DNA from 3 places in the Streptomyces sp. NPDC046909 genome. Region 1 is predicted to be linked to each of the others. Evidence: riboswitches for the same ligand, from Rfam matches in the RefSeq annotation. Region 1 holds a riboswitch; each other region holds the start of a gene.

The links. A riboswitch is a leader RNA that binds a small molecule or an ion and turns the genes downstream of it on or off. The one in region 1 is predicted to bind thiamine pyrophosphate.
Region 2: it holds a riboswitch for thiamine pyrophosphate, as region 1 does, so the genes downstream of both, thiO (glycine oxidase ThiO) here and thiC (phosphomethylpyrimidine synthase ThiC) in region 1, are expected to answer to the same signal.
Region 3: it holds a riboswitch for thiamine pyrophosphate, as region 1 does, so the genes downstream of both, ABZ928_RS16565 (thiamine ABC transporter substrate-binding protein) here and thiC (phosphomethylpyrimidine synthase ThiC) in region 1, are expected to answer to the same signal.

The regions. Positions count from the first base shown of each region.
Region 1 is NZ_JBEYXC010000003.1:685,953-691,217, forward strand. It holds gene ABZ928_RS11940 (YibE/F family protein) at 84-1,808, opposite strand; TPP riboswitch at 1,880-2,069, shown strand; gene thiC (phosphomethylpyrimidine synthase ThiC) at 2,062-3,867, shown strand; gene ABZ928_RS11950 (NADP-dependent oxidoreductase) at 3,921-4,862, opposite strand; gene ABZ928_RS11955 (helix-turn-helix domain-containing protein) at 4,994-5,265, shown strand, end outside.
Region 2 is NZ_JBEYXC010000011.1:302,763-308,027, reverse strand. It holds gene thiO (glycine oxidase ThiO) at 1-1,110, opposite strand, end outside; TPP riboswitch at 1,108-1,219, opposite strand; gene ABZ928_RS33635 (hypothetical protein) at 1,272-1,652, shown strand; gene ABZ928_RS33630 (FAD-dependent oxidoreductase) at 1,742-2,905, shown strand; gene ABZ928_RS33625 (Rv2175c family DNA-binding protein) at 2,983-3,354, shown strand; gene thiE (thiamine phosphate synthase) at 3,491-4,138, shown strand; gene metF (methylenetetrahydrofolate reductase [NAD(P)H]) at 4,268-5,191, shown strand; gene ABZ928_RS33610 (hypothetical protein) at 5,248-5,265, shown strand, end outside.
Region 3 is NZ_JBEYXC010000004.1:775,166-780,430, reverse strand. It holds gene ABZ928_RS16575 (ABC transporter ATP-binding protein) at 1-383, opposite strand, end outside; gene ABZ928_RS16570 (iron ABC transporter permease) at 383-1,984, opposite strand; gene ABZ928_RS16565 (thiamine ABC transporter substrate-binding protein) at 2,032-3,099, opposite strand; TPP riboswitch at 3,096-3,203, opposite strand; gene rlmN (23S rRNA (adenine(2503)-C(2))-methyltransferase RlmN) at 3,227-4,333, opposite strand; gene ABZ928_RS16555 (hypothetical protein) at 4,516-4,920, shown strand; gene ABZ928_RS16550 (SRPBCC family protein) at 4,929-5,265, opposite strand, start outside.

The DNA of each region.
Region 1 (5,265 bases):
GCCGTGCTGTGGCCGTACGCCGTGCTGTGGGCCTTACGCCCTGCTGTGGCCGTTCCGGTGGCCGTTCCTGTTGGCCGCAGGCGTCAGCGCTTGCGGCGGCGCCCCCGTCCGCCTCGTGCCGCGGCCGGCTGGCTGCCCGCCGACATGGACTGCACGCCGACCGGTGACGGCCGGTCACCCGCGGCCTGGGAGTCCGGACTTCCGGGCTTGTCGGCCGAGACCACCAGGGCCGCCAGCGCGGTCGTGACCGGCACGGACGCGACCAGGCCGATCGAGCCCACCAGCGTGCGCACGATCTCCTCGGCGACCAACTCGCTGTTGGCGACCGTGCCCACGCTGGACTGCGCGATCGAGAAGAGCAGCAGCAGCGGCAGCGCGGCGCCCGCGTAGGCGAGGACGAGCGTGTTGACGACGGACGCGATGTGGTCGCGGCCGATCCGGATGCCGGCGCGATACAGCCCCCGCCAGCCCATCGTCGGGTTGGCCTCGTGCAGCTCCCAGACCGCCGACGTCTGGGTGACCGTCACGTCGTCGAGGACACCGAGGGAGCCGATGATGACGCCGGCGAGCAGCAGACCGCTCATGTCGATCGACGGGTACAGGCCGTGGATCAGGCCGGTGTTGTCGTCGGTGTTGCCGGTGAGCGCGGCCCAGCCGATGAACAGTGAGCCGAGGACGCCGATCAGCAGCAGCGAGATCAGCGTGCCGAGGACGGCGACCGATGTTCTCGCCGACAGCCCATGGCACAGATACAGGGCGATCAGCATGATGGCGCTCGCCCCGACCACGGCCACGACCAGCGGATTCGAGCCCTGAAGGATCGCGGGCAGGATGAAGAAGTTGAGGATCAGGAAGCTGATGGCCAGCGCGACCAGCGCCATGACGCCCCGCAACCGCCCGACGACCACGACGGCGAGTGCGAAGATCCCGGCGAGCAGGGCCATGGGGAGCCTGCGGTTGACGTCGGTGACCGAGTACTGCAGGTCCTTCGGTGCGGAGGGCTCGTAGGCGACCACGACCTTCTCGCCCTCGTGCAACTGCCGGGACTGGTCCGGCTGCACGATCTCGGTGAACGTACGGCCCTTGTCCTTGCCGGTGTCGACGCGGATCGTCGCCTTCTTGCAGTCGCCGTCGGCCTGTTGCTGGGCGGAGGAGCCCTCGGCGGTGGAGGTGTCGCCGGTCGGGGTCTCGCCCGAGGCGTTCACCGACTTGCAGCTCACGCTCACGACCTTGGTGACCGTGGCCTGCTGGGTCTGCCGGTCGAAGCCGACGCCGGTGCGCTGATGGCCCGGCGCACCGCCGGGCCACAGCACGGCGAGCCCGACGATCACGGCGACGCCGAAGGGGATGAGGATCGCGGCGATGACCTTGCGCAGATGCTTGGAGACGGGGGCCGCCGGGCCGTGGCTGTGACTGTGGGAGTGACCGTGTCCACCGCCGCCGCTATCGCCCCTGCCGCCTGTGCCTCCACCGCCGCCGCCGGATTCTGACCCGTGTCCATGCCCGTGCCCGTGTTCCTGCCCGTGCCCGTGATCGTGACCATCACCGGCGTTGTGCCCATGGCCGTCACCAGAGCCGTGCCCCTGCTGGAACCGGCCGCCGGGCCCGGGCTCCTGCCCGAACCCACCACCGGCCCCGCCTCCGGCCTCACCACCGGCCCCGTACGCGGGCCATTCCCCGGAGTCGTAGGAGTCGTACCCGGACCCCTGGCCGCTGTCCGGTCTGGGGCCGTGGCCGGGCCCGTTTCCGGAGCCGGGCCTGCGCGGCGGCTCGGGCGGCGGGTACGGGGGCTGATGTCTCGTGGTCACCGACCGATCATCGCAAGAACGGCAGGGGCCCTCTGTTCACCGCGCCCGAATTGACGCTAGCGTGGGGGCACCTTTGTACACGCGGGAGCTCGGAGCACCGGGCTGAGAGGGCGCTGACCTCCGTCCCAGCGATGTTTCACGTGGAACGTCATCGGAAGCGAGTGACGTTCCCCACGAAACGTCGGCAGACGGAAACCGCTGCGTCGACCGCCGAACCTGTTACCGGGTAATGCCGGCGTAGGGAGTAGGTCTCATGACCATCAAGGACGCGCGCACGCCTGCCTCCAGCCAGGACGAACAGCCCATTGAGGGCGAAAAGTCCGCGGAGAGCGGGAAGTCCATCGGCTGGCACAAGGCGTACGTCGAGGGCTCGCGCCCCGATCTGCGGGTGCCGGTCCGCCAGGTGCACCTCACCAACGGGCAGTCGGTCACGCTGTACGACACATCGGGCCCGTACACCGATCCCTCGGTCGACACCGACGTCCGCCGGGGGCTGGCCCCGCTGCGGGAGAACTGGATCATCACCCGCGGTGACACCGAGGAGTACGCGGGCCGTCCCGTCCGTCCCGAGGACGACGGCATCAAGCACACCTCGCCGCGCGGCGGGAATCTGCGCAACCTCGACGCGGTTTTCCCGGGACGGCCCCGGCTGCCGCGTCGTGGCCGCACGGGGCAGGCGGTCACGCAACTCGCGTACGCGCGCCGGGGGGAGATCACGCCGGAGATGGAGTACGTGGCCATCCGGGAGAACGTCTCTCCCGAGGTCGTCCGGGAGGAGATCGCGGCCGGCCGCGCGGTGCTCCCGGCCAACGTCAACCACCCGGAGATCGAGCCGATGATCATCGGCAAGCGGTTCCTGGTGAAGGTCAACGCCAACATCGGCAACTCCGCGGTCACCTCCTCCATCGAGGAGGAGGTCGAGAAGATGACCTGGGCGACCCGCTGGGGAGCCGACACGGTCATGGACCTCTCCACCGGCCGCAACATCCACACCACCCGCGAGTGGGTGCTGCGCAACTCCCCCGTCCCCATCGGCACGGTGCCGCTCTACCAGGCCCTGGAGAAGGTCGACGGCAGGGCCGAGGAGCTGACCTGGGAGATCTACAAGGACACGGTCATCGAGCAGGCCGAGCAGGGCGTGGACTACATGACGGTCCACGCGGGCGTGCGTCTGCCGTACGTCCCGCTGACGGCGAACCGCAAGACGGGGATCGTCTCGCGCGGCGGCTCGATCATGGCGGCGTGGTGCCTGGCGCACCACAAGGAGAGCTTCCTCTACGAGAACTTCGAGGAGCTGTGCGAGATCCTCGCCGCGTACGACGTGACGTACTCGCTCGGCGACGGCCTTCGGCCCGGCTCGATCGCGGACGCCAACGACGAGGCGCAGTTCGCGGAGTTGAGGACGCTCGGGGAACTCAACACGATCGCCAAGCGTTTCAACGTACAGACCATGATCGAGGGCCCGGGGCATGTCCCGATGCACAAGATCAAGGAGAACATCGACCTTCAGCAGGAGATCTGCGAGGAGGCTCCGTTCTATACGCTCGGCCCGCTGACCACGGACGTCGCCCCGGCGTACGACCACATCACCTCGGGCATAGGCGCCGCGATGATCGCGTGGTGGGGCACTGCGATGCTCTGCTACGTCACGCCCAAGGAGCACTTGGGCCTGCCCAACCGTGACGACGTGAAGACCGGCGTCATCACCTACAAGATCGCGGCCCATGCGGCGGACCTCGCCAAGGGACACCCTGGCGCACAGGACTGGGACGACGCCCTGTCGGACGCCCGCTTCGAGTTCCGCTGGGAGGACCAGTTCAACCTGGCCCTCGACCCCGACACGGCCCGGGAGTTCCACGACGAGACGCTTCCGGCGGAGCCGGCGAAGACGGCCCACTTCTGCTCGATGTGCGGGCCGAAGTTCTGCTCGATGAAGATCTCTCAAGACATCCGCCGCCGACACGGCGGAACCCAGGACGAGATCGAAGAGGGCATGGCGCTCAAGTCGAAGGAGTTCGCGGCGAGCGGCAACAGGGTGTACCTGCCGATCGCGGACTGATCGGCGTGACGGGGTGGGGCCCGGCGTCTGTGTGGAACCCGGGCCCCTCCCCGTCAAGGCATGAGGACGATCTTGCCGTTGGTGCGCTTCTCCTCGATCGTGCGGTGGGCCGCGGCCGCTTCGGCGAGGGGGAAGGTGTGCTGGACCGTGATCTGGAGGCGGCCGGTTTCGATGCGGTCGGTGATCTGGTCGAGTACCGCTCCGGAGGGCTCGGCTGTGACCCAGACGTAGCGCAGGCCGCGGGCGGTGGCCTGTTGTTCGTCCGTGCCCGGGTCGATCGACGCGCCGATGAGGAGGCCGTCAGGGCGGAGGACGTCGAGGGAGCGGGGGCCGTAGGCGCCGCCGACCAGGTCCAGGACCACGTCCACGGGTGGCACGGCGGTCCGGAAGTCGGTGGTGGTGTAGTCGACCAGTTCGTCGGCGCCCAGCTCGCGCAGGAAGGCGTGGTTGGCCGCCCGCGCGGTGCCGATGACGTACGCGCCCAACTCCTTGGCCAGTTGGACCGCGACGTGCCCGACACCGCCCGCCGCCGCGTGGATCAGCACGCGGTCGCCGGGGCGGACCCGTGCCAGTACGGTCAGCGCCTGCCAGGCGGTGAACGCGACCAGGGGGACGGCCGCCGCGTGGGCGAGGTCGAGGTTCTTGGGCGCGAGGGCCAGCGCCTCGGCGGGTGCGGTGGTGAAGTCGGCGTACGCCCCGTGCCGGGTGACCGCCAGCATGCCGTACACCCGGTCGCCCGGCGCGAACCGGGTCACGCCCTCGCCGACCCGCTCGACGACGCCGGCGACGTCGTTGCCCGGGGTCCACGGCAGCGTGACCAGCTCCGGCACCCGGCCGGAACGGAGCACGGTGTCACCGGGGTTGACCCCGGCCCCGGCGACCCGCAGCAGGACCTCCCCGGGACCGGGCTGCGGCACATCGGTCTCGGTGTAGGTGAGCACCTCCGGACCGCCGAACGCGGACTGGACGACGGCATGCATACGGCGGGCGGACATCAGGACTCCTCGTCGGCAAGGCGGGCTGCCCGCTGTCCGAGAAGGAGGGGCGGCGGCGCTCGGTGTTCCCCATGCTCCGTCCGGGCAATACCCCGGCGGAAGAAGGCACTTGTCTGATATCGAGGTTCCTCGTGGATACCGGCTTTGACCTGAGAGAACACGGTGGCGTGGCGGCCTTCCTGCGGGACTGCCCCACCCGTGCCGTGCTGGACGTGATCGCCAGCAAGTGGACGATGCTGGTCCTGGTGGCGCTGGAGGACGGCCGGCCCATGCGCTTCGCCGAACTGCGGCGACGGCTGGACGGTGTGACGCAGAAGGTGCTGACCCAGACCCTGCGCACGCTGGAGCGCGAGGGCCTGCTGACCCGCACCGTGTATCCGACGGTGCCGCCGCGCGTGGACTA
Region 2 (5,265 bases), on a different contig from region 1:
GCGGACCTCGTCCGGCAGTTCACCGGTGGTCAGTACGTCGGCCATCGCGTCGCCGGTGACCGGCGTGAGCAGCACGCCGTTGCGGTAGTGGCCGGTGGCCAGCAGCAGGCCCGGCAGTTCGGTCGGGCCGAGCAGCGGCGCGTTGTCCGGCGACCCGGGGCGCAGTCCCGCGCGGGTCTCCGTGAGCGGCAGTTCCGTGATCCCCGGCACCAGCTCGTGGGCGTCGCGCAGCAGCTCGTACACCCCGCCCGCGGTGACCGTGGTGTCCCAGCCCAGTTCCTCGCTGGTCGCGCCGATCACCAGCTCGCCGTTCTCGCGTGGCACCAGATAGACGTGGCTGCCACGGACCACGGCTCGCACGGTCCGGTTCAGGAACGGCGCGTACCGCTGCGGCACGGTCAGCCGCAGCACCTGCCCCTTCACGGGCCGCACGGGCGGCAGTACGTCGTCGGGGACCCCGGCGAGGCGCCCGCTGAGGCTGCCGCCGGCGAGGACGACCTGGCCCGCGCCCAGCCGGGTGCCGTCGGTCGCCGTGATGCCGACGGCGCGGTCCCCGACGACGTTCAGGCGCTCGGCCCAGAGGCGGTGGAAGACCACGCCCGCGTGCTCGCACGCGGCCAGCAGCGCCTTGACCAGCCGCCGGGGGTCGATCTGGTGGTCGCCGTCCACCCGCAGCCCGCCGCGCACCCCCGGCGCGAGCATCGGCTCCAGACGCCGGCAGTCCCGGCCGGACAGCCACTCCGACTCCAGGCCCGACTCCCGCTGGAGGGCGTGCAGTTCGCGCAGATGGGCGCGGTCGTCGGCGTCGAGCGCGACGGCGAGGGTGCCGCAGCGGCGGTAGCCGAGGTCCTGGCCGGTCAGTTCGGTGAGCTCGGCCGCGAACTCCGGATAGCGGCGCGCCGAGGCGAGGTTCAGACCCAGCAGGGTCTGCTCGCCGTAGTGCAGTTCCGTGACGGCGGCCAGCATCCCGGCGGCCACCTGGGCGGCCCCGCCACCCGGTTCGGGATCGACGACGGCCGTGGCGAAACCGCGCTGCGCGGCCCGCCAGGCCGTGACGAGGCCGATGATTCCGCCCCCGACAATGAGGACGTCTGACGTACGTGAGGACATGGGCGTCCAGCCCCTCCCTTCGCCGGCATGACCCGGATCAGGTTCGTACGGTCGGAGGCCGCCAGCCTCCCTCTCAGCCCGGTGCGTCCGGGCTCCCGCGAGTGCTCTACGTTGGCCACCCTAGCCCGACGCCGTATGTCTCAGTAAGGGAGCCTCTCTCGGTGGCACGCTCGCTCGACGGTCTCGTCCTCGCCCCGGTCGCCGACCAGGCCCCAGGTCAGGTGGGTACCCGCACCCGGTTCACGTACCACGAGAAGGACGGCGGGATCTGGGCCGAGTACGCGGGCGGGGACGTCGTACGCGGGCATCTCGTGGGTACCCGGGACGGGGACCGGCTCGACTTCCGGTACGTCCAGCTCAAGCACGACGGGACGACCTCCTCCGGGCACTGTGTGTCCACGGTCGTGGAGCTCGCCGACGGGCGGGTGCGCCTTGAGGAGACCTGGGAGTGGGAGTCGCAGGCGGGACGCGGGACGAGCGTCGTGGAGCAGATCGCGGTGAGCGCTGACGGTGTGGAGCAGGTCACCCCGCACGAGTCCTGACTGACAATTTGTCAGTTGTCTATGGTGATCCGGTGAGCGAGGAGACGGACACGCAGGCGCAGCAGCGGGTGGTCGTGGTCGGCGCGGGCATGGCCGGCGTACAGACCGCGGTCGCGCTGCGCGAACAGGGCTTCACCGGCACCGTGACACTGCTCGGCGCCGAGCCGCATCAGCCGTACGACCGGCCGCCGCTGTCCAAGGCCGTACTGCTCGGCAAGGCCGAGGGCTCCGCCTTCGACGTCGACTTCGAGGCGCTCGGCATCGACCTGGAACTGGGCCGCGAGGTGCTCGGCGTCCACCCCGGCGACCATCGGCTGGACACGGTGGACGGGCCCGTCCCGTACGACGTCCTGGTCCTCGCCACCGGTGCCGAACCGATCCGGCTGGCCGGCGCCGAGGGCGTCCCGGGCGTCCATCTGCTGCGCACCCTCGACGACGCCGAGCGGCTGCGGCCCGTGCTCGCCCGGCAGCACGACATCGTGGTCGTCGGCGCGGGCTGGATCGGCGCCGAGTTCGCCACCGCCGCGCGCGAGGCGGGCTGCGCGGTGACGGTCGTGGAGGCCGCCGACCGGCCGCTCGCGGGCGCGCTGCCCGCGGAGGTGGCCGCGCCGATGACGTCCTGGTACGCCGACGCGGGCGCGGTGTTGCGCACCCACGCGCGCGTGGAGCACATCGAGCCCGGTTCGGTCGTCCTCGACGACGGCACCCGGCTGTCCGCCGACGCCGTCGTGGTCGGCATCGGGGCCCGTCCCGCCACGGCCTGGCTGGCCGGCTCGGGCATCGAACTCGGCGCGCACCGTGAGGTCGTCGCCGACGACCGGCTGCGCACCTCCGTGCCGGACGTCTACGCGGTCGGCGACTGCGCGTCCTTCCCTTCGGGAAGGTACGGCGAGCGGCTCCTGGTCCACCACTGGGACAACGCCCTTCAGGGCCCGCGCACGGTGGCCGCCAACATCATCGGCGAGACGCCCGCGGTCTACGACCCGGTGCCGTACTTCTGGTCCGAGCAGTTCGGCCGCTTCGTCCAGTACGCCGGGCACCACACGACCGCCGACACGGTCCTGTGGCGCGGCGACCCCTCCGGACCGGCCTGGACGGTGTGCTGGCTGCGCGAGAACCGCCTGGCCGCCCTGCTGGCGGTGGGCCGGCCCCGGGACCTGGCACAGGGGCGGCGGCTGATCGAGGCGGGGACGGAGCTGGACCCGGTGCTCCTGGAGGATCCGGCGAGGCCGTTGAAGGCGGCGGTGGCGTAGTCCCGGGGCCGTCTCGTGGTGCCGGGTCGGACCTCCCCGGCTTCCGACTGTCAGTGCGGGATGGCAGGCTTGATGTCGTGACCGAGATTGACGCAAAGACCGATGCTCTCGTACCCGAGTGGCTCACCCTCCCCGACATCGCAGAAATGCTGGACGTCGAGGTGACAAGGGTGCGGCAGCTGGTCAAGGAGGGCCAGCTCATCGCCGTACGCCGTGGTGAGAACCGCGCACTGCACGTCCCCGCCGCCTTCATCGACGGGGCCGAGCAGAAGGTGGTCAAGGGGCTCGCCGGGACCCTGACGCTGCTGAGGGACGACGGCTTCACCGACGAAGAGATGCTGGAGTGGCTCTTCACCCCCGACGACAGCCTCCCCGGCACCCCCGCCCAGGCCCTGAGTGAGAACCGCGGCACGGAGGTGAAGCGCAGGGCCCAGGCCCTGGCCGTCTGACCCCACCCCAGTCCGGTGGCGGGACCGGGACCTGAGCGGGTCCCGGTCCCGTGAACCGACTGTGGTTCACTACCGGGCGTCGTGGGCGGCCGCACCCGCTCGCGGCCGTACGCCATCGACACCGGGGGACACCCGCATGCCCGACAACGCCCGCGCCCACCTCGCCGACGCCCGTGTCTATCTGTGCACGGACGCCCGCAAGCGCCAGGGGGATCTCCCCGAGTTCCTCGACGCCGTGCTGGCCGGCGGGGTCGACATCGTGCAGCTGCGCGACAAGGGCATGGAGGCGGCCGAGGAACTGGAGCACCTGGCGGTGTTCGCCGAGGCCTGCGCCCGGCACGGCAAGCTCCTCGCGGTCAACGACCGGGCCGATGTCGCCCACGCCGCCGGCGCCGGCGTACTGCACCTCGGCCAGGGCGACCTCCCCGTCCCCGCCGCCCGCGCGATCCTCGGCGAGGACGTCCTGATCGGCCGCTCCACGCACGCCGAGCCGGAGGCCGCGGCCGCCGCCGTCCAGGAGGGCGTCGACTACTTCTGCACCGGCCCCTGCTGGCCGACCCCCACCAAGCCCGGCCGCCACGCCCCCGGCCTCGACCTGGTCCGCCACACCGCGGGCCTCGGCACCGACCGTCCGTGGTTCGCCATCGGCGGCATCGACCTGGGCAACCTGGACGAGGTGCTGGAGGCGGGAGCGCGCCGCGTGGTCGTCGTACGGGCCATCACGGAGGCGGACGACCCCGGGGCCGCGGCGGCGGAGTTCGCCAAGCGGCTGCGAGGGCGGTAGCCACGACCGTGGCGCTCGTCCTGATCCGTTTGTCCGTCAAGTGTCCGAGGGGTGGACAACAAGTCGACAAAACGGGCAAATTTCCGTGATCCGGTTGGGTGGCCGCCGCCCCCTGGCTAACCTGCGGGTATGGCCCTAGGAACCGCATCCACCAGGACGGACCGCGCACGCACCGTGCGCGACATGCTCGCCGCGGGCAAGACGACGTACTCGTTCGAGTTCTCGGCGCCGAAGACCCCCAAGGGCGAGCGGAACCTGTGGAGCGCGCTCAGGAGGGTCGAGGCGGTCGCCCCCGACTTCGTCTCCGTGACATACGGAGCCGGCGGTTCCACCCGTGCGGGCACGGTCAAGGAGACCCAGCAGATCGTCGCGGACACCACGCTGACGCCGGTCGCCCACCTCACCGCGGTCAACCACTCCATCGCGGAACTGCGCAACATCATCGGCCAGTACGCCGACGCCGGGATCCGCAACATCCTCGCCGTGCGCGGCGACCCGCCCGGCGACCCCATGGGCGACTGGGTCGCGCACCCGCGCGGTCTGACCTACGCCGCCGAACTCGTCCGGCTCATCAAGGAGTCGGGTGACTTCTGCGTCGGCGTCGCCGCCTTCCCGGAGATGCACCCGCGGTCCGGCGACTGGGACACCGACGTCGCGCACTTCGTCGACAAGTGCCGGGCCGGCGCCGACTACGCCATCACGCAGATGTTCTTCCAACCGGAGTCCTATCTGCGCCTGCGTGACCGGGTCGACACGGCCGGCTGCGCGACCCCCGTCATCCCGGAGATCATGCCGGTGACCAGCGTGCGGATGCTGGAGCGGCTGCCGCAGCTCAGCAACGCGGTCATCCCCTCCGTCCTGAAAGAGCGGATCCTCACAGCAAAAGACGATCCGGCCGCTGTACGCTCCATTGGCATCGAATTCGCCACGGAGTTCTGCGCCCGGCTGCTGGCCGAGGGAGTGCCCGGACTGCACTTCATCACGCTCAACAACTCCACGGCGACGCTGGAAATCTACGAGAACCTGGGCCTGCACCACCCATCGCAGGCCTAGACCGGCCGCACGGATATACGACACACTGCGTAGCGGTCACTGGGAGAGGGGCGTACATGGGCTGGACGGTCCTC
Region 3 (5,265 bases), on a different contig from region 1:
CGCCGACCGGCGCCGGGAAGTCCGACGAGATCGAGCAACTCGCCCACCCGGGAAGCCTGTTCACCCTTCGGGGCGCCATGCATCCGCAGCCCGAACGCCACGTTCCCGCCCACGTCCCGCTGCGGGAACAGCTGATGGTCCTGGAACATCAGCCCGACCCCCCGCTTGTGCGCGGCCACCCCCACCTGATCGCGCCCGTCGAGCAACACCCGCCCGGCGTCCAGGTGTTGCAGCCCGGCCACCGCCCGCAGCAGCGTCGACTTCCCGCTCCCACTGGGCCCGAGCACACACACGATCTCGTGCTCGGCGACCGCGAGATCGACCCCGTCCAGCACGGCCCGCCCACCGAAGCGAACCGTCGCACCTTCCAGGCTCAGCAGCATCAGAACTCACCCGTCCGATCGGTCCGCAGCCGCTCAAGCACCAGCAGCGCCACCGCGCACACCACCATCAGAATCGTCGAAAGGGCCATCGCCTGCCCGTAGTTGAGCTCCCCGGCCCGCCCCAGCAGCTTCGCCACGGCCACCGGCAGCGTCGGATGGTCGGGCCGCGCGATGAACACGGTCGCCCCGAACTCCCCCAGAGACACGGCGAAGGCGAACCCGGCCGCGATCAGCAACGCCCGCCGCACCAACGGCAGATCGACCTCCCGCCACACCCGCCAGGGCGACGCCCCGAGCACGGCCGCCGCCTCCCGGAGCCGGTGGTCCACGGCCCGCAGCACCGGCAGCATGGTCCGGACGACGAAGGGCACCCCGACCAGCGCCTGCGCGAGCGGCACAAGGATCCACGAGGACCGCAGATTCAACGGCGGCTCGTCGAGGGCGATCAGGAACCCGAACCCGACGGTCACCGCGGACACCCCCAGCGGCAGCATCAGCAGCGCGTCGAAGCCCCGTACCAACCGTCCCGCGTCCCGCCGGGTCAGCGCGGCCGCGGCGAGACCGCCGATGACGACCGCGATGGCGGTGGCGGCGACGGCGTACGAGAGCGAGTTGCCGATCGCCTCGATCGGCGGCACCAGGAAGACTCCGCCGTCGGCCGAGGTCAGGGCCCGGTAGTACGCGAAGTCGGGGGCGTCGAGGGAGCGTTGCACGAGCACGGCGAGCGGCAGCAGCAGGAGTACGGCGATGGTGGCCAGCACGCCGGCCAGCAGCGCCCACTGTCCGGCACCGCGCGGCCGCCGTGCCGTGGCGGAGGCGTCCACGAGCCGCAGCGCGGTCTCCCGGCGCCGTACCGTCCAGGCGTGCAGGGCGAGGATCGCACCGACGGCGACGAACTGGATGATCGTGAGGACCGCGGCCGTGGCAAGGTCGAAGAGGTCGGTGGTCTGCCGGTAGATCTCGACCTCAAGGGTGGAGAAGGTCGGTCCGCCGAGGATCTGCACCACACCGAAGGAGGTGAAGGTGAACAGGAAGACCATGAGCGCGGCGGCCGCCACGGCGGGCCCGAGCGCGGGCAGGGTCACCTTCCGCCAGGCCCTCAGCCGCGAGGCGCCCAGCATCCGCGCGGCCTCCTCCTGCCGGGGGTCGAGCTGCGACCAGAGCCCGCCGACCGTCCGTACGACCACCGCGTAGTTGAAGAAGACATGCGCGAGCAGGATGGCCCACACGGTCGTGTCCAGGCGTACGCCCCACAGCTCGTCGAGCAGTCCCCCGCGCCCGACCAGCGCCAGGAACGCCGTACCGACGACGACCGTCGGCAGCACGAACGGCACGGTCACGACCGCCCGCAGCACCTGTTTGCCCGGGAACTCGAAGCGCGCGAACACGTAGGCGCCGGGCAGCGCGATCAGCAGGGTGAGCGCGGTGGAGGCGAGCGCCTGCCAGGTGGTGAACCACAGGACGTGCCGGATGTCGGACTGCCCGAGCACGTCCGCGATCCGCCCGAACTGCCAGGCCCCGTCGACCTTGAGCCCGCGCGCGACGATCGCGGCGACGGGCCAGGCGAAGAAGACCCCGAAGAACGCGACGGGCAGGGCCATGAGCCCGAGCCGCGCCGCGTTCCCCTTGAAGCGCCTGAAACGCGGGGTTACTTCAGTACGAGCGAGGTCCACGACTTGACCCAGTCGTCACGGTTGTCGGCGATCTTCGCCGGGTCCATGGTCTCGGGGTCCTCGGCGGCGGGGCCGTACTGCGTGAACTCGGCGGGCACGGCCGCGCCCTCGACCACCGGGTAGACGAACATGTTGAGCGGCATGTCCTCCTGGAACTTCTTGGTCAGGAGGAAGTCGATGAGCGCCTTGCCGCCCTCGCTGTTCTTCGCGTTGCTCAGCAGCCCCGCGTACTCGACCTGCCGGAAGCAGGTCCCCTCGACGACACCGGTCGGCGCGGTCGACGGCTTCGGGTCGGCGTAGATGACCTCGGCGGGCGGCGAGGAGGCGTAGGAGACGACGAGCGGCCGGTCGGCCTTCGCCTTCTTCCCCCCGGCGGACCCGGAGAACTCCTCGTTGTAGGCCTGCTCCCAGCCGTCGACGACCTTGACGCCGTTGGCCTTGAGCTTGCTCCAGTACGCCTCCCACCCGTCGTCGCCGTACTTGGCGGCGGTCCCGAGCAGGAACCCGAGCCCCGGCGAGGAGGTGGCGGCGTTCTCGGTGACGAGGAGGTTCTTGTAGGCGGGCTTGACGAGATCGTCGTACGACGTAGGCGGCTGGACCTTGTGTTGGCTGAACCAGGCCTTGTCGTAGTTGAGGCAGATGTCGCCGGTGTCGATGGGCGTGACCTTGTCCCCGTCGACCCGGAAGCCGGCCTTGATCGTGCCGGCGCCCTTCGCCTCGTACGGCTGGAAGAGCCCGTTGTCGAGGGCCCGGGAGAGCAGGGTGTTGTCGACGCCGAAGAAGACGTCGCCCTGCGGGTTGTCCTTGGTCAGGATCGCCTTGTTGACGGCCTGCCCGGCGTCGCCGTCCTCCAGGACCTTGACCTTGTAGCCGGACTCCTTCTCGAAGGCGGCGAGGACGCCCTTGGAGACGGCCCACGAGTCATGGCTGACGAGGGTGACGGTCTTGGACTCGCTCTTGGCACCCTCGTCGGAGGACCCGCACGCGGACAGCGCGAGCAGGCCGAGGCCCACGACGACGGCACAGTACTTCTTGGTGTTCACGGTGATGACCGAACTTCCTACCCAGAATGACCTGGGCGAGGTTCAGAGGGTCTGCGGCCCGATTGCCGCACTCTCAGCGCTGTGGCGCTCCCCTGTCGGATATGAAGATGTTCTTACGCCGGTCAGACTACCGCTCACTCGCGGCAAGCTGACCGCAGGCCCCGTCGATCTCCTGCCCACGGGTGTCCCGGACGGTGACGGGCACCCCGTGCGCGGCGATCGCCTCGACGAACGCCTTCTCGTCCTCGGGTCGCGAGGCGGTCCACTTGGAGCCCGGAGTCGGGTTGAGCGGAATGAGATTGACGTGCACGGGCTTGCCCTTGAGCAGCCGCCCGAGCCGGTCACCGCGCCAGGCCTGATCATTGATGTCGCGAATGAGCGCGTACTCGATCGAAAGCCGCCGCCCGGACTTCTCCACGTACTCGAACCCGGCCTCGAGCACCTCGCGCACCTTCCACCGCGTGTTCACGGGGACGAGGGTGTCGCGCAGCTCGTCGTCGGGAGCGTGCAGCGAGATCGCGAGCCGGCACTTGAACCCTTCGTCGGCGAACCGATGAATGGCCGGCACGAGCCCGACCGTCGAAACGGTGATGCCCCGCTGCGACAGCCCGAGCCCGTCGGGTGCGGGATCGGTGAGCGCACGGACAGCGGTCACAACCCGCTTGTAGTTGGCGAGCGGCTCGCCCATCCCCATGAAGACGATGTTGGAGAGCCGCGCGGGCCCACCAGGCACTTCTCCGTCCCTGAGCGCCCGCATCCCATCGACGATCTGATGGACGATCTCAGCACTGGACAGATTCCGGTCCAGCCCCGCCTGCCCGGTCGCGCAGAACGGACAGTTCATCCCGCACCCGGCCTGCGAGCTGATGCACATGGTCACCCGGTCCGGGTACCGCATGAGCACCGACTCGACGAGCGTCCCGTCGAACAGCCGCCACAGCGTCTTGCGCGTGGTCCCCTGATCGGTCGACAGATGCCGCACGACAGTCATCAGCTCAGGAAGCAGCGCCTCCTGCAACTTCGGCCGAGCCGCAGCGGGGATGTCGGTCCACTGCTCCGGATCGTGCGCGTACCGCGCGAAGTAGTGCTGCGAGAGCTGCTTGGCACGAAACGGCTTCTCACCGATCTCGGCCACGGCGTCCTTGCGCTCGGCAGGAGTGAGATCGGCAAGGTGCCGCGGCGGCTTCTTGGCTCCGCGCGGGGCGACGAAAGTGAGTTCTCCGGGCTTCGGCATGGTCGTACCAGTGTCGCAGATCGAATGGTGTGTCCTGTTGTCCGCACAGAGCGTCACCACGGTGTAGCCGGCTCCACCCCGGATACGGGTGGCCGCTGCCTCGTGAGGGGGGCCGTGTGGGCGGAATCGTGGTCGGCACAGCTCGCATCAGCGCTCTGTGCCTTCCAGGAGGGGACCGTTCCATGGCCGTCAACCGCCGCCGCCGACGCCGTATCGCCGCCGTCGCCACCACCGTCGCCGCCGTCACCCTGACCGCCGGGCTGCTGACCGGCTGCGAGGACACCGACAACGCGCTCGACTGCCTCACCAACGCCGACACGATCGCCGACAGTCTGAAGGCCATCCACGAGGCGGGCTGGGACGCGGCGAAGGATCCCTCGAAGACCGACGAGTCCATCGTCACCATCGAGGAGAACCTCGACAAGATCGACGACACCACGGACGACGGCAAGGTGGACAAGGCCGTCGACGACCTGGCCAAGGCCATCGACGACTACAACAAGGCCGTCCTGGACGGCGACACCGACCCGGACAGCAGCCGGATCGACGCCGCCGCCGATGAGCTGAAGGACGTCTGCACGTCCTAGGTCACGTCCTAGGTCGCGGTGCCTTCCAGGCGCTCCTTGAGCAGCCGCTCGTCCCGGGGCAGCTCCTTGCGGACCTGCGGGCGGACGACGAGGGGGACCAGGGCCCTGCCGAGGCCGTGCCCCTCGAAGTCGATCTCTATGGTCACGCGGGACCGGCGCCCGTCGTCGAGCGACTCGATCTCACCGTGGGTACGGGGCCGTACGGGCCCTTCGATCCCGTGCAGATCCCAGCTGTGCGGAGGGTCGAGCTCGTCGAACTGGACGGTCATCGGGATCTCGCGGTTCCCGATCCGCCGGATGACCCGGACCCGGGATCCGGCGTGCATCGGCCCTTCGTCGAGCGGT